2 regions of the Moritella sp. 36 genome follow, and region 2 is predicted to be linked to the other one. Evidence: predicted binding sites of a transcription regulator. Region 2 holds the regulator's gene; the other holds the start of a gene.
The links. Region 2 encodes FliA, which starts transcription of late flagellar genes. Its sites were predicted from a motif close to CTAAAGNTNNNNNNNNNNNNGCCGATA; they were not measured.
Positions count from the first base shown of each region.

Region 1: a site for FliA is predicted at 5,753-5,779, ahead of HWV03_RS15840 (VC2046/SO_2500 family protein). Genes of this name have one in related genera too.

Region 1 covers NZ_CP056120.1:3,589,373-3,598,283, reverse strand. Annotated here, with positions in the region: gene HWV03_RS15890 (alpha/beta hydrolase family protein) at 1-240, opposite strand, end outside; gene HWV03_RS15885 (hypothetical protein) at 405-824, shown strand; gene HWV03_RS15880 (SGNH/GDSL hydrolase family protein) at 910-2,151, opposite strand; gene HWV03_RS15875 (response regulator) at 2,584-4,236, opposite strand; tRNA gene HWV03_RS15870 (tRNA-Tyr) at 4,535-4,619, opposite strand; tRNA gene HWV03_RS15865 (tRNA-Tyr) at 4,719-4,803, opposite strand; tRNA gene HWV03_RS15860 (tRNA-Tyr) at 4,951-5,035, opposite strand; tRNA gene HWV03_RS15855 (tRNA-Tyr) at 5,184-5,268, opposite strand; tRNA gene HWV03_RS15850 (tRNA-Tyr) at 5,417-5,501, opposite strand; tRNA gene HWV03_RS15845 (tRNA-Tyr) at 5,605-5,689, opposite strand; gene HWV03_RS15840 (VC2046/SO_2500 family protein) at 5,849-6,364, shown strand; fluoride riboswitch at 6,421-6,487, shown strand; gene HWV03_RS15835 (iron-sulfur cluster assembly scaffold protein) at 6,621-7,313, shown strand; gene HWV03_RS15830 (GGGtGRT protein) at 7,329-8,318, shown strand; gene HWV03_RS15825 (GntR family transcriptional regulator) at 8,529-8,911, shown strand, end outside.
Region 2 covers NZ_CP056120.1:1,161,943-1,170,853, reverse strand. Annotated here, with positions in the region: gene HWV03_RS05410 (protein-glutamate methylesterase/protein-glutamine glutaminase) at 1-1,056, opposite strand, end outside; gene HWV03_RS05405 (chemotaxis protein CheA) at 1,127-3,289, opposite strand; gene HWV03_RS05400 (protein phosphatase CheZ) at 3,301-4,053, opposite strand; gene cheY (chemotaxis response regulator CheY) at 4,066-4,449, opposite strand; gene HWV03_RS05390 (RNA polymerase sigma factor FliA) at 4,549-5,274, opposite strand; gene HWV03_RS05385 (MinD/ParA family protein) at 5,276-6,151, opposite strand; gene flhF (flagellar biosynthesis protein FlhF) at 6,154-7,650, opposite strand; gene flhA (flagellar biosynthesis protein FlhA) at 7,697-8,911, opposite strand, start outside.

The DNA.
Region 1 (8,911 bases), 2.4 Mb from region 2:
TACAAGAGGGTGCTTTGTGGGGAAAACCGAAGCATCTTTTATCACCTCAGATCCAATAAACGCTATATTTTCGGCAACTGATTCTGAGGGTGTATTTTGAGAGGTGGGATACCAGAGGCTGACTTTTAATGGGCGGCTAGTATCACTAGCTAACTGAAACTGTTGAAATCCAACAGACTCTGCGAAGGCTAGCTTACTAATACATAGAAATAAAACACTAAGGACGATAGGTAACTTCATTTAACGATTCCTGATTTAGGCTAAAAGTGACGCTAGTATGTCAATAAGCATGGTTGTAGACGCCCTAGAATATGATTTAGGACGACCTAAAACAGGTTTTAGTACCTATTTTCTTGCGTTTAATGTACAGAACCATAGAATCAGTCTGATATTTAGGTTCGTTGATGAATGCAACAGACTTAAATCGTGTTTACTTTAATTTATGGTATATCAGAATGAAAAGTTTAGTTTTAGCAATGATGGTTTTATTGTCTTTCGGGAAGGTAAGTGCAAGCGAAGTTTCCGATGCTGCTGCATTTAAGGATCTAAAAAAAGAAGTGCGGATGCTTAGAAAAGACATTCGAAGATTAGAAACGTTAATTATAAGGTTATCAGATAAAATTGATGACGATGAAGATGACACTGTTCCTACTCCTACGAAGAAAGATGTATGGGGATGCTATATCAAGGATATTACTGCAGGAGCAGTATATGGTACAGGGCGTACAGAAGCAGAAGCTAAAGGTAAGGCATTGGAGAAATGTGAGTTAAAAGGTGGAGCGTGTTGGGAGAGCAATTTAAAATGCTCTTCTGATAACTCGTAAAATTGAGACAAGCGCTATATAACTATTTTGGCGCTTGTCTATTATTATTTTAATAAGTGCTGACGATCATGTTCACTGGCGCCTATTAGAACTTAAATTGTTTCAGTTTAGAGCCTGATATTTGTTCGGCAATTACCTTATGAGTTTTTGTTGTCGGGTGAGTCACCCCCCAGAAAACATAATTATCAGAGCCATCCGAATTGCACTCACTTGTTAATGCATGACTTGTAAAGTAATCGACAGTTGATGACCTGTTGATGTTTAAGCAGGCATCTTTAGCATTACTAAAGCCATATTTTTCAGGTGTATTAATTATGTTTTTAATTAATGTATTTGTATCAAATAGGACTATATTTACACCTTTATTTTGATATTCATTAATTAATTTTTTAATAAATAGGTTAAAACTTGTGATCTTTTGTTTTACTATTTTTGCATGTTCCTCAGTACTGTATTTAAATTGAGGAGATTTTGTCGCGTCAGGTAAGTTGAGAATAAGAATGTTCTGTGCACCATTATCCGTTAGTACCTTCAATGCGTAACTAAAGTCATTACTTACATCGATGACTGAACGGTCATAGTTTACAAAATCATTAAGCCCGAACTCGAGTGTAAATAGGCTATTTTCCGGCTGATAATTTTTTGCCATCGCTACATAGTTAAGATATGAGTCTATTTGGTCATGGATACCTGACAGTACTTTTTTTTGTGTATTTCCTGCAGCCCCACCAACAGCCCATGTGTATAGAGGTAGCGCCTTTTCTTTTGCAAGGTACTCTGTCCATACAAAACCGTTAGTGAAGTGACCTAAAAACCATGAATTTATATTTGGAGCTTGCCATTGTGCGCCATTAAAGAAATTCCCTGTATCTGAGATACTATCGCCAAAGCTCACAATTTTATTGATCGCATCTGGTTGTGCATTGCTGTCATTTACCCAAATTGAGTGATTATAAGAGTACTTATTATCAGCAGCGAAATACGTAATATCTGCGGTGTCGTGAGTAACATCTAAAGTTTCTGCGCATCTCTCCATAATTTGTTTTTGAGGTGATGTGGTATAGAACATATTCATAAATGAAGTTGACGAGTACCAGTAACCAGATATGGTGTAATAGCTGCCATTTTCATTTAATGCCCATTTCCAATCTGTTGCTGGATCGTCATGATTATAATGAGGACGATACCAGCACCTCACATAAGTATAAGACTCAGAGGATTGAACATATTTAATGTCTTCAGGGGTTATGCTTTTAATTAGTTCATCGCCAGATGCAAAAGCAGCAACGGGTAAAAGTAATAATGTGGCAAGTATTATTTTTTTCATATTGGTATTTCTCATATTATATTTGTGGTTAAGCATATACGGAAATCTAAAGATTTTTTGTAATGCTCAATTATTGGTAAATATGTTCGCTAAGAATAAAGTATCTTGTAAACATGCCTATGTTAATACAGTAATTAGCATGCCCATTAAAATCAAAGTTAATTAATGATTAAAAATCAAATAGTTAGGTGTTCTTAACAGAGTGGGAGGACGTGAGGTGATACGGGTCACGTAATGTAGTGTTTATAATTGATTAAGGATGTAATTGAATTCTATATCACTAGCTTAAAGGTTATATATAGTGGTAACGCGTGGCCTTCTAATTAAACATTAGATTATATGTATTTTGCCTCAGTGCGGGAGTGCCTATGGCAGGTGTTCCCGCCTGAAATAGACTGTAGTAGATGCATTGTGGTTAGATAAGTCTCAGGCTTAGATTTTGTTTGCTCTTTTCTTCTCTTGCATACGCTGGATGTTGAACTCTTTTCTCAATTCTGTTTTACGCTCTGCTTGTTGTTCAGATAGTGGGAAGTTTTCTAGCTCGGTAAAAGTATCGGCTATTTTTTTGGTTACTTCTGGCCATGGTCGCTCGACTTTGACGAGTAGCGCGATACACACTTGCACTTTATTCAGCGCTGCACCAGTATTGAGTGGCGCGATAGAAAGTGCGGTTTCAAAGTGTTGTAATGCAAGGTCAAGTTTACCTTCAGTAAATGCTTCAATACCCAGTTTGTTGTGGTGCTGAAATTGAACCTCTTTACTGTCTTCTTCACCACTGATACTAGCAAGTAACTTTTCGCTGTGTACGTTAGAGTGTTGAATATAAGGCTGCAGCTTTTCAGCAAATTCAAATTCTTCTAACTCGACAAGTAGATTAACCAGCTGTGGCCCTAACCATTCAGGTGTGCCTTCGGGTTCGGTTAAATACGCTTCATTACTTTTTAGCAGGGTGTGTTTCGCTTTAACTTGGTTGCCTTTCACATTATGAATAGACGCTAAACTGTAACCTTCCAATGCCAATAATTCATCTTCTTCTACATAGGGGTGTTGTTGCGAAGAACGGTGAAACAAACCGCTAATCTCTTGTAACAAGCGGCCTTGTTTAAATTTGTCTTCTTCATTTTTCGCGACAAGAATAATAGCTTGAACATAATTAATCAGATGTTGGGGAGCTTGATGTATGGTGTTTTTGGTCTGCATTAAAATAGCGAAAAAGGCTTCTTTGGCTATCGTATTCATATTTGTATCAAGTGCCAATTCTGCGAGTAGTCCTTGACGCTCTAATGACAAGTGGGAGTGTTTGATCGCGCGTTGCACAATTTGCAGTGCTTTTTCACTGTCGCCACCATCCCTAAAGCAATGCGCTAACCAATCATAACCATCTAGCAGCATCGGATTATATTTAATGATGTCTGATAGTAGTGGGATCGCTTGCTGGTAGTTTTTCTCTAGATAATATACTCGACCTAACAGCAATTGTGCTTGGGTATGCGGGTGGTCCTCTATAAACTCTTCTAAGATAGTACGCGCTTCAGCGTACTTTTCCTTTTCAATTAATAGCTCTGCTTTAAACAAACGACAGAAATTACGATAGCGTGCAGAGTAGATTATTGCGTTATCACATTCTTCCATTGCCTGAGCAAAATCGTCATCCTTAATTGCTTGGTAGATCGGCAGCAGAGCCTCTTTTTTATTGAATGCTTTTTGAATACGTAAATTAAGTTCGTTTTGTGAAAACGGCTTCATTAAATAATCATCGGGTGTCATTTGAATTGCGCTTAATACAATCGCTTTCGAATTATCACCTGTGACTAAGAAAAATACGGTATGGATAGGTAATAAGTTATCCATTTTTAATGTTTCAAATAGCTGACGTCCATTAAGGCCAGAGCCAAGATTGTAATCAACTAACAGTAAATCATAGGTATTGTGACGGCATAATTTTAATGCGTCTTCGGCACTTCCCACATGTGTGACATCTTTTGCCCCGAAGTTAAGCAACATGGTTTTGAGCATGATCTGAAAAGCACGTTGGTCATCAACAATGAGTACGTGTTTGTTTCGATAGTCAAAATTTTGATTCATGTTTATTTAAAACTCAAGGGTTATGGGTAAATTTAGACGTGAATGATTAGCATTCACCACAATAACAGGTATGCATAATACTGTCTTGAGAGGAGCGCTATTTTGTTAATCAGAACTGTCAACTGGGTGTTTTTTGTGCGAAGGAATTATCACAAAACCATATTGTTAATTGCCTTATTAAGCAAATAGTATTGAGAAAATCATTGTGTTATATAGTGGTTTTATTGATGTTTTAGAAGGTATATTACAAAGATAAGATGTGCTAATTAGCATTGGTGGGAATAAGTCGTATAGAGAGTGGTGGAGGGAGAAGGATTCGAACCTTCGAAGGCTGAGCCGTCAGATTTACAGTCTGATCCCTTTGGCCACTCGGGAACCCCTCCACATTATTCTCTATTTTTGTCATCTATTACTAGATGGATATTTTACGATGATGACTGCTTTTACATTGACCAGAATGTAAAATCATCAAAGTAGAATGATGGTGGAGGGAGAAGGATTCGAACCTTCGAAGGCTGAGCCGTCAGATTTACAGTCTGATCCCTTTGGCCACTCGGGAACCCCTCCACAAGTAATGCTTTTTCATCTACTCGCATTGGTAGATGTTGTATTCACTTTGTTGATAACTTTAAGACCTATTTTAAGGCATATTTAAGATATAGTACATTGGCCACAACGTACTTCTTATTTCAAGTTATCAGCAAAGCTAAATGATGGTGGAGGGAGAAGGATTCGAACCTTCGAAGGCTGAGCCGTCAGATTTACAGTCTGATCCCTTTGGCCACTCGGGAACCCCTCCACAAGTAATGCTTTTTTCATCTACTCGCATTGGTAGATGTTGTATTCACTTTGTCGATGACTTTAAGACCTATTTTAAGGCATATTTAAGATATAGTACATTGGCCACAACGTACTTCTTATTTCAAGTTATCAGCAAAGCTAAATGATGGTGGAGGGAGAAGGATTCGAACCTTCGAAGGCTGAGCCGTCAGATTTACAGTCTGATCCCTTTGGCCACTCGGGAACCCCTCCACAAGTAATGCTTTTTTCATCTACTCGCATTGGTAGATGTTGTATTCACTTTGTCGATGACTTTAAGACCTATTTTAAGGCATATTTAAGATATAGTACATTGGCCACAACGTACTTCTTATTTCAAGTCATCAGCAAAGCTAAATGATGGTGGAGGGAGAAGGATTCGAACCTTCGAAGGCTGAGCCGTCAGATTTACAGTCTGATCCCTTTGGCCACTCGGGAACCCCTCCACGAGTAATTCTTTTTTCATCTAAAGGTTAGATGTTATTATTATGTCGACTTTTATATCATTTTAAAAATGAGTTTTATGTAATCAGCATAACGTAAATATTGTGGTGGAGGGAGAAGGATTCGAACCTTCGAAGGCTGAGCCGTCAGATTTACAGTCTGATCCCTTTGGCCACTCGGGAACCCCTCCACAAGTACGAAACGGATAGTATCAGAAAATGTCTGTATGTGAATAAAAAAATCGAATAAATAGCTAAATATTTATAAAAACAGGTCGATAACTTACTAGTTGATTATTTCGTGGCAAAATTTGGTTGTTCTGCGCGCAATATTGTTCAAGAGGTAACTTATTTACGTTCAATCGATACGACAACATGCCTTAATTGATGAGCTGCAACTTGGCCAGCAGTTAAACAAATGTACTTTAAATGGTGATAGAGCGAAGTTTTCTCTGTTATTAAGTATGTTGTCATCTGATATTACAGATCAGAAACAAATCGAAGTTAAGCATACTGCCGTTGATACGTCAGCGTATGATGCTGCGCGAATCGCAAGGTTAAATGAATACGCTGCAAACAGTAATATGGCCGCATTGCGTTTAGAGATCTGCTTTTCACCTGAAGTCGGTGCAGGGGTGGGTGATGTTAAATATGTGGCAGAGTCTGTACTACAAAACAGTTCTCACTTATTACAGCAAAAATTAGCGCACGATTCGCTAATTAAACCAAAGGCGAACGAGCGGGCTCAAGCAGCGCAATCTACCACTTCCACTCAAGATCTTGTATTACCACTGGAGAACCAATCGAGTATGGCAAGCTTGTTAGATGTATTAAATAGTTATGATGCTTATATAAGAAAGGTTTAATATAAAAAACGAGTCTAAAGCAAGACTTGCTTAACATTATGATTAAGATTTATTATGGTCACCAAGGTGATGGGGTGCCACCTACTTAACCGCCAATTGTTGGCTGATGACTCCTATTAAATTTGAAAACAAGTGAATCTGTAAAATAGCATTAACTGAATAGTGACTACATTTATTTGTTGGTACTATTATTTGTTGGTACTGTTATTTACACCACGATGACACCTTGTTTTCCTAAATCTAATAGGAAAATTGTATGCACTACTCTTCTGACATTCAATCAATGTGCCCGATTCAACGCGGCGATCTCCATGCATCTGCTCCCATCCCAATTGAAGGCCGAATGGTCAATCCTAAAGAAGTTATTGCGATTTCAGGCTTAAGTCACGGTGTCGGAACTTGTGCGCCTCAGCAAGGTGCTGCCAAACTCACTCTCAATGTTAAAGAAGGCATTATTGAAGAAGCCTTAATTGAAACAATTGGTTGTTCTGGCATGACTCAATCAGCTGCGATGGCTGCGGAAATTATAACTGGCAAGACGATTCTTGAAGCAATGAATACTGATTTGGTGTGCGATGCTATCAATGTTGCAATGCGTGAGATCTTCCTCCAGTTTGCTTATGGTCGTAGTCAATCCGCGTTTTCTGAAGGTGGACTAGAAATCGGTGCGGCTTTAGAAGATCTGGGCCAAACTCAACGCAGTCAAGTTGGTACTAGTTATGCGACAAGCGCAAAAGGCGTTCGTTACATGGAAATTGCAGAAGGTTACGTTACTAAGTTAGGGTTGGATGAAAATAATGAAGTGATTGGTTATGAATATGTAAACCTTGGGAAAATGATGAAATCCGTCAACAAAGGTGTCCAAGCAGATGATGCCATGAAATCTGCTGCAGGTACATATGGTCGTTTTGACGACGCCGTTAAAACGATCAATCCACGTGAAGCTTAATCTAAGGATACTATTATGACTAATCGCACTATTACAAACCCAATTACAGCACTACTAAACGAAATGAACTTGTCTTCAATTGAAGATGCTTATCAATATTGCCTCGCTAAAGGAATTGACTCTAAAGTTTTAGTGATGGAAACGCAGCCTATCGCATTTGATAGTGCCGCTGATGCTTATACCGTTGGCACTGCATTGGCATTATATCGTCAAGCAAGTTCAGCTGAAGAGGCTGCCAATATTATTGGTGAAGGACTGCAATCATTCACAAAAGAGGGGAGTGTTGCTCGACAACGTCAAGTCGGTATTGGGCATGGTGCACTTGCTGCTCGATTATTGAATGAAGAAAGCCAATGTTTTGCATTTCTTGCTGGTCATGAGTCTTTCGCTGCAGCAGAGGGGGCGATCAAAATTGCGCTGAATGTGAATAAATCTCGTCAATCACCCCTTAAAGTTATTTTAAATGGTTTGGGTAAAGATGCCGCATATCTGATCTCTCGTATCAATGGTTTTACGTATGTCAGAACTCAATTTGATTATCAAACGGGTGAGTTAAAAGAAGTTCGCCGTCGTTCATTTTCAACTGGTCCTCGCGGTGACATTCTTTGTTATGGTGCTGATGATGTACGTGAAGGTGTTGCTATTATGCATGCCGCTGGTGTTGATGTGAGTATTACGGGTAACTCCACAAATCCCACTCGATTCCAACACCCTGTCGCGGGTATTTATAAATCAGAGTGTATCCGAGCGGGTCATCCTTACTTCTCGGTAGCCTCGGGTGGTGGCACGGGTCGTACTTTACATCCTGATAATGTTGCTGCAGGCCCTGCGTCATATGGTATGACTGATACAATGGGACGTATGCATGCTGATGCACAATTTGCTGGTAGTTCGTCGGTGCCATCTCATGTTGCTATGATGGGGTTTATTGGCATGGGTAACAACCCAATGGTTGGTGCAACGGTAGCATTAGGCGTTGAGGTTGATCAGTTACTAAACCGATAAAAATAGATAACGGTAAACGTAAATCGCTCTCTCCTCAAAAACGGAATTTCAGGTTAAAAATTGTTTTCAATTTTTTTAAGATAGTATACAAAATAAGGCTAGATTGTTACACAGCGTTAACATATTATGACTTTATATCAATAAATGTCAGGTTATAGCGGTACTTAGTTGTATTGAGATAACTAAATTGGATTAACAATGGTGAAAATAATGTCTGAGCTAAGTAGTTCTGTAGAAACAGAAGGCAAGTCAGGCTCAATGGCTCAAGATGATATCGTCTATGCACATATCTTTGATGCCATTCTTGAACGTCGTCTTCCGCCTGGAACAAAATTAAATGAAGAAGCATTGGGTGATATTTTTAGTGTAAGTCGCACTATTATACGTCGTGCATTATTACGCTTGTCACACGAACAAGTGGTGGTGATCCGTCCTAACCGCGGTGCTATTGTTGCATCGCCTTCTGTCGAAGAAGCAAAACAAGTCTTTATTGCTCGGCATACACTCGAAGATGCTATTACTAAGCTTGCTATTGAGAATGCATCAAATAAGCAGATCACGCATTTACGTCAATTAATAGTGGAAGAAAATGA
Region 2 (8,911 bases):
TTTTAGTAATTTAGCACCATCACGTCCATCTGCGCCCATACCCGTGAGTACAATCGCTAATACTTTATCGTGATATGACTGAGCCGCAGAACCAAATGAAATATCAACACTCGGTTTATAATTAATCCCCGCAGGACTTTCCATTACTTTTAAAGTAAAACCACCCGCTTTGCTTTCAATCAGCACCTGCTTACCACCAGGCGCTAAATAGGCAACCCCAGGCTGTAAACGATCACCATGCTCAGCTTCTTTTACTTTAATTTGGCATAAGGTATTCAGTCGTGCAGCAAATGCAGCAGTAAAGGTAGCAGGCATATGTTGAATTAACAAAATAGGCAGAGGAAAATCACTGCGCAAAGGCGTTAATACATTTTGTAATGCCACAGGACCGCCGGTCGAAGCACCGATAGCCATTAAACTGTATTTTTTACCTGATGCACGTTTTCTTACACGGCCTGCAGTAACTGGCGTTCGAGCTTCAACTGCCGCGTTATCGACATGAGCAACATGCCTCACATTCACCGAATTCGCCGAATGTAATCGACTTGCATCAGCACTTTTACGCGGTAACGTTGCTGTATTAATACGATTATCAGCTGCGACTGTCGCGCTGCGAACTGCTGTCGCTGGTGAAATACGCGGTGTTCTCAATAAACTTCTACGTTTACTAATTTCTTTAATGTTTTGTTGTAGTAATCGAACCGCTTCCGCTTTGTCTTTGGCTATATCTTCAAATTTTTTCGGTAAGAAGTTAGCCGCTCCCGCTTCTAATGCTGCAATCGTTGACTTAGCACCTTGATGTGTCAATGACGAAAACATTAAAATGGGTGTAGGTGTATCTTTCATGATCGCTTTAACAGCGGAAATACCATCAAGAACCGGCATTTCAATATCCATGGTGATCACGTCAGGACGTAAAGACTTCGCTTTAGTAATAGCCTCTTCACCATTTTTAGCAGTATCAATCACTTCCATTTCAGGATCTGCATTAATGATTTCACTTACTCTACGTCTGAAAAAACTGGAATCATCAACGACTAAAACTTTTATTTTCATCTAATCTATCTACTTCAATGTGTTTACTTCAATGTAAAAGCACACAGGGGTTTCCCCCTGCATCAACAAATTAGCGTTTTGCGTAATGATTTAAGAGACTTGGAATATCTAAAATCAGCGCAATACCACCATCACTGGTGATTGTGGCTCCCGCCATACCCGGCGTGCCTTGCAATAAGTTATCTAACGCTTTAATAACAACTTCTTCTTGCCCAATAAGGCTATCGACAACAAAGCCAACTTGCTTAATACCGAGCTGAACAATAACCACATGCCCTAATCCACGATTATTACGCGTAGTGGCTTGTGGGTCCATTTTAGTTAACCAATCCTGCAGATAAAATAATGGGATCGCTTTTTCTCTGACAATAATGGTCAATTGGTTATCGACTACATGGGTTTTATTTAAATCCAAGTGGAAGATTTCATTCACACTCGTCAATGGTAAAGCAAAGATTTGCTTACCCACCTCGACCATCAAGGTTGGTAAAATCGCCAGTGTTAACGGCACTTTAATTTCAATCGTTGTGCCAGTACCCAATTTTGAGTCGATCGAGATTGTACCATTAAGTTTACTGATACCCGTCTTAACCACATCCATACCAACACCACGACCAGAAATGTCTGATATCTGATCTTTGGTTGAGAAACCTGGAGCAAAAATAAGGTTGTATGCTTCGTTATCTGAGATCCTTGCTGCGGCATCAGCATCAAGTACACCACGGTTAACCGCAATATCTTTTAATCGTTCAGGGTCCATACCCGCACCATCATCTACAATTTTGAGACGAATATGATCGCCCTCTTGCGATGCTGATAAGGTAATCTTCCCTTGTCGCGGTTTGCCATTTTTTTCACGTACATCTGGCATTTCAACGCCATGATCCACCGAGTTTCTCACTAAGTGAACCAGTGGATCAGCAAGTGCTTCCACTAAGTTTTTATCTAAATCGGTTTCTTCACCAATCATTTCAAGATTAATGTCTTTTGATAAACTACGCGCTAAATCACGTACGACACGCGGGAAACGACCAAACACTTTTTTGATTGGCTGCATACGTGTTTTCATTACCGCACCTTGCAAGTCGGCAGTAACAACATCAAGATTAGACACAGCTTTCGTCATATCTTCATCATTACTTGAAATACCTAAACTCACCAAACGATTACGGACAAGGACTAACTCACCGACCATATTCATTATTTCATCGAGAGTCCGAGTATCTACACGCACTGTTGAATCAACTTGTGGCTTCGCTTTTTTCTCTGCTTTTACAGCCACGGTTTCAGTCGATATTGTTGCAGCTGGAGCCACTTTTTCTACTGGTGTAGCAACCGCAGTTGCAGTTTGTGCAACAGGCGTGGGCTTGATATCTGCCACAGAATCAGCAACATTAACTACATTCTTGATTGCTGCAGCTGCACTCGGTGCATTACCCTTACCGTATAATTCATCCAGTAAGTTTTCAAAATCATCGTCATTGAGTTCACCGCTACTAGCAGCCGGCGTAGCAACAACAGGCGCTGACGTTGCTTTTATATTCGTCGCGCTAGCATGCTGACCAACACCGTGCAGATCATCAAGTAGTTTTTCAAATTCATCATCTGTAAAATCTGAATTGGAACTGGTCGCGACAGTTGCAGTCGTAGGCTTCGAATCAGCAGTATTTATTGCTGTAGGAGCTGTACCTTTACCGTGTAGTTCATCAAGCAATTGTTCAAATTCAAGTTCTGACATACCATCGATATCAGAACTATTTGCTGATACGGCAGGTACTGCGACCTTCGGAGCTTCAACCTTCGGGGCTTCAACAACAGTTTCTATCACTGCTGCTGGAGTCGCTTCAGGTTGGGTAAGCAAATGAAGTTGATGAATTAATTCCGCATCTGCAGCAATTAATGGTTCACGCTCTTGAATCGCTACAAACATCACATTGACACAATCCAAAGATTTAAGAATGACATCCATGAGCTCTGGTGTTACTGTTCTTAAGCCATTACGCAGGCTATCGAACACATTTTCTGCACCATGGCAAATATCAACCAATTCTGATAATGCTAAAAATCCTGCGCCACCTTTAACGGTATGAAAGCCCCTAAAAATTGCATTAAGTAACTCAGCGTCTTCTGGGCTTTTTTCTAAATCAACGAGTTGTTCAGAGAGTAGCTCCAGAATTTCAGATGCTTCAATCAGGAAGTCCTGTAGAATATCTTCATCAACATCAAAGCTCATCAATATCTCCCTTAAAATCCTAAACTTGATAATAAATCATCAACATCATTTTGGCCGTCTAGTACATCAACGCGTTCACTCGCATTCATGATTGGACCTTCCGCCTCAATGCCACTTATTTCACTTTTAACTGATTCTGTCATTACATTTAGTGGTTTTGAAGCCTCACCAAACATAGTCAACATTTCAACTAATTTAACTTCAACTTCTTGTACTAAATTGATCACGCGACGGATCATTTGACCAGTCAAATCTTGAAAATCTTGCGCCATGAGAATTTCAGTTAAATACTGTCTTAAACTATCGGCATCAGATACTGAAACTTGAAGAAAATCGTCTAATAATTTACAAAGTTCTTTAAATTGACCCAATTGTAAATCACGACTCATCAAGTTCTTCCAATTTGGCATCACTTGTTGAATGCGGTCGTTAAAACTATCAGCAATTGGTAAGCAGGATTCAACTGCATCCATCGTTCTGTTTGCCGCTTTATCCGTCATCTCAATAACATAATTCAAACGCTCTCGAGCATCAGGAAACTCATCGTTAGCTAAGCTTTCAATACGTGTATCTAACTGGAAATCTTCTAATGAATCATGTAATTGACGTGTTAACACACCCACTTTTTCAAATAGTGCATCTGAATTTGTATTCTGAATTTTAGTAATTATTTCATTTGCCATTTCTACCTGACCACACTCTAGCAGTGTCACCAGTTCTTTAGCGTCTTCTAATGAAATCAACGATTCTTGTTGTTCACTCATGCGCATCCTTGCTTATTGAATTCGTTCGAAGATCTTCTCTAATTTTTCTTTTAGTGTCGCCGCTGTAAATGGTTTAATAATGTAACCATTCACACCTGATTGAGCAGCTTCAATAATCTGTTCACGCTTCGCTTCAGCCGTAACCATTAGTACTGGGATATGACATAGCGCTTGGTCTTTACGGATCTCTTTAAGTAGATCAATACCTTGCATACCAGGCATATTCCAATCAGTGACAACAAAATCATAATCGCCATTTTTTAGCATAGGTAATGCCGTGTTGCCGTCGTCCGCCTCATAGGTATTGCTAAAACCAAGATCACGAAGTAAGTTTTTAATGATGCGTCTCATCGTAGAAAAATCATCGACAATAAGAATTTTAATTTGCTTTTTCAAGTTGTTCTCCAAAATAAGTAATTACAATATTCACAGTCCCTGATCCCATAAATATCTTACTTCAATATTCAAGTACTAGATAAATAGTACCAATTAAACTTAGTCATCTAACCAAGCATGCATGCGCGCTTTCACTCGATGCATCGCTTGGCTGTGTATTTGACTCACACGAGACTCGCTGACACTGAGTACTTCCCCGATCTCTCTTAGATTTAACTCTTCATCGTAATAAAGCGATAAGACTAAGCTTTCTCTTTCGGGTAGTGTTTTAATGCAGTTTGCTAATGCTTGCTGAAAACGTAGCTCAGAAAAATCAGCACAAGGAGTGCTTGATTTTCCTTCGTAAATTGAATAGGCATCTTCATTACTCGCGGTCAAATCTTCGACCGCCAATATATGCCCACTATTAACATCCATCAACATACTATGGTAGTCAGTCAGGTTTACGCCTAATTCTTCAGCAACATCCGTATCTTTTGCATCCGTACCCGTTTGTTTTTCGATACGGTCAATGGCAGCAGCAATATCACGGCCATTTTTATGCACCGATCTTGGGACCCAATCCCCACGTCTCATTTCATCAATCATTGAGCCGCGGATACGAATACCAGCATAAGTTTCAAAGCTAGCGCCTTTAGAGCCATCAAAGTTGCGCGCAGCATCCAGTAATCCAATCATACCCGACTGGATTAAATCATCTAACTGAACACTCGGCGGCAAACGGAGAAGCAAGTGATGGGCAATTCGTTTTACTAAAAAACCGAATTGCTCAACAGCATGACTCTGTTGCGACTGGATGTTGCTGTAAGCGGATGCCTTATTCACTTCAATCTTCTACCCTAGCTTTGTTTTCAAACAGGTTCTCAATGAAGAACTCCAAATGACCGCCGACTTTATTCGGTACTGGCCAAGTTGCAGCTCGACTTGCTAACGCTCTAAACGCCAATGAAGCGGGCGCTTTTGGAAATGCTTCTACAACCACTTTCTGTTTACGAACGGCTTGACGAACACTGTTATCAAACGGAATACAAGCAACAAGCTCTAATGTTGCATCTAAAAATCGGTCCGTTACACGTGTCAATTTAGTAAATAATTCTTGGCCTTCACGTAAACTACGCACCATATTGGCCACAATTTTAAAACGATGAACACCGTGTTCTTTTGATAATAACTTAATTAACGCATAAGCATCCGTGATAGATGTCGGTTCATCGCAAACCACCATTAAAATGTCTTGTGACGCGCGACAAAAACTTAATACCATGTCCGAAATACCGGCGGCGGTATCAACCAGTAATACATCAATAGGTGTTTTCAATTCAGCAAAAGCACGAATTAGACCCGCGTGCTCTTGTACTGATAATTCAACCATCGAACGCGTACCAGATGTTGCCGGTGCGATTAAGATCCCATTCGGACCTTCAATCAAAATATCATCTAATGTACATTCACCCGAAATAACGTGAGAAATATTTTTATGTACGCGTAAACCGAGTAAAACATCGACATTTGCCAACCCAAGATCGGCATCTAAAACCATGACTCGCTTACCTTGGGCCGCGAGTGATACTGCCATGTTCAGTGTTACGTTAGTTTTACCTACGCCACCTTTACCACCTGAAACGGCAATGACTTTAACTTTTTTGTTATTACTCATTTGTCTTAGACCACTTGCTTGATCGAAAAAAATATTTTTATTCATTACTATTTATCATCGCCTAACCAAAAATGCGTATCGTTTTGTTCTTCTAGCGTATCTCTGTTAAATACAGTACGAACTAATTGCTGTGCATTGGCTGAGTCTATATCTTCAGGAACCCTTTGCCCATTTGTTATATATGCAATCGGTAGTTCATGTTGTATTAGTACACTTAAAATCTCACCTAAGCTTAAACTTTCATCCACTTTACTTAAAATACAGCCCGCTAACGGAATATGATGAAAATGCTCTAATGTTTCTTGTACAACCCTACGCTGCGCAGTTGCAGGGACAACCAAATAGTTACGAATCACGACTTTTTCATTATTAACTAATGTATCTAACTGTTCGGATAAACGCTTGTCACGCTGTCCCATCCCGGCAGTATCAATCAAGACTAAACGTTTACTTCTTAACTGATACAAGTATTGTGCCAACTCTGCTTCATCACGGGCAACCTTAACAACACACCCCATAATACGCCCGTAAGTCGCCAATTGTTCGTGAGCACCAATACGATATGTATCAGTAGTAATCAACGCAACATTCTCTGAGCCATGCAACATGGCAAATTTTGCCGCTAATTTGGCGATAGTTGTCGTTTTTCCCACGCCGGTTGGGCCAACTAATGCAACAGCACCACCTTTACCCAAAATATCATCTTGCGCAATGAGCACACTGTCCGTCAGTAACGCTTCGATCTGATCCCAAGCCGACTCAATCGAACAGTTTTCAGCCACACAGTTAGCGAGTTGGTCTGCAACCTCTTCGGTAAAACCAATCTTAACAAGATGTTTGATCAACATAGCACGAATAGGTTCATTACGTTCAACTTCCTGCCACTGTAATCCTGAGACTTGGTGCTCAAGCAACTTTCGAATTGAGGCAAGCTCAGCCTTCATCGCACTCATGTCTTGTTGGTTGTCACTTTTCGGTGTAGTCGACTCAAACTGCTTATAACCAGCTTGTTGAGAAGAGCGCGCCATACCATCACGCATTTCATTTTGTTCTGCGAGTGTCGCCGGAGCAGTATTTGGGCGTTCAGCAAAGCGACGAGCGACCGGTTTCTTTAAAAAACTGGTATCCCAATTATTTTTTTCACGCGTATTATCATCGTTATTGATTGCTTGTGACATTTGCTGTTTATGTTCTTGCTGACGTGCCAATAAGCTCGCTAATGAGTCATTTGGCGCGACGGGTCGCTCTGGTTCTGCTTGCTGTGACAGTTCATTATTCATTAATTTTTTGAAGTTGAATTTAGATGCCGATAAATTGACGGAGTCTTCAGAAAGTTGACGTTCTGATTTATTTGCTACAGTTTTTGGTTCGCTTACTTTTTCAGGTGCGACAGGCTTACTTTCAGAGAAATCCACAGCAGCAACTATTTCAATGCCACCGGTGACCTTTTTGTTAGACATAATAACAGCGTCGGGGCCAAGAACCTCTTTGACCTCAGCCAATGCCGCTCGCATATCTTTGGCAAAAAAGCGCTTTATTTTCAACTTAACATCCTTAGTTCTGTTCGCTACTTAAATTTTTATTTACGTGTTATTGACCAACAACACTGACAATTCGAATCTGTTTATCATCAGGTACTTCTTGATATGATAATACGCGTAATGAGGGTATTGAGTATTTCACAAATTTCGCTAATGTTGACCTTAATACCCCAGAGGTAAGTAAGATCGCCGGTTGTCCCGCTAATTCTTGATTTTGTGCCACCTCTGTTAATGAAGTTTGCATCCGTTCAGCTAAACCAGGTTCAATACCCGCACCTTCACTACCAGCAGCCTGTAAAGACTGGTGTAATATTTGCTCTAATTCAGGGGCCAGTGTCACGACAGGTAATTCACTGTCGATACCATTTATATCCTGAACAATCATGCGGCGTAAGCTTACACGGCAAGCAGAAATCAACACTTCTGGATCTTGCGTTTTAGTACCATATTCAGCCATTGTTTCAACAATGGTGCGAATATCTCGAATTGGCACGTTATCATGTAATAGCCCTTTCAACACCTTCACAACAACCCCTAACGGTAAAATTTCAGGGACTAAACTTTCGACCAATTTAGGATGTGTTTTCGCTAATACATCTAATAAATTCTGCACTTCTTCATAACCGAGTAATTGCGCAGCATTGTTCAGTAGTAACTGACTCAAGTGTGTCGCAACAACTGTAGCTGAGTCAACAGCTGTATAACCCAAGGTTTGCGCTTGATCACGCTGTTGAGGATTGATCCATAAAGCAGGCAGGCCAAAAGCGGGGTCTATGGTTGAAATACCATCAATCTTGCCATATACCTGACCCGGATTAATGGCTAACTCTTTATCATGGAAAATTTCAATTTCGCCATTTGAAACACCCATAATATTAATACTATAACAATTTGGTGGTAATTCGAGGTTGTCACGAATATGCACTGCGGGCACCAAAAAACCTAATTCTTGAGAAAGCTTCTTACGAACACCTTTAATACGGTTTAATAACTCACCACCTTGGCTCTTATCAACCATGGGAATAAGTCGGTAGCCAACTTCCAGACCGATCGTATCTACGGGTTTAACATCGTCCCAATCGAGATCTTTCTGATCATTCAAACTCGCTTTAATATCTGCATCTTCTGGCATATTGGTTTTCTCTTCTTCACGCTTGGCTGCTGACTTCATTAGCCACCAAGCCCAAGTGCCAGTAAGCACACCAAAACCGATGAAAGCAAGGTGTGGCATACCTGGTACTAGCCCCATTACTGTCATAATGGC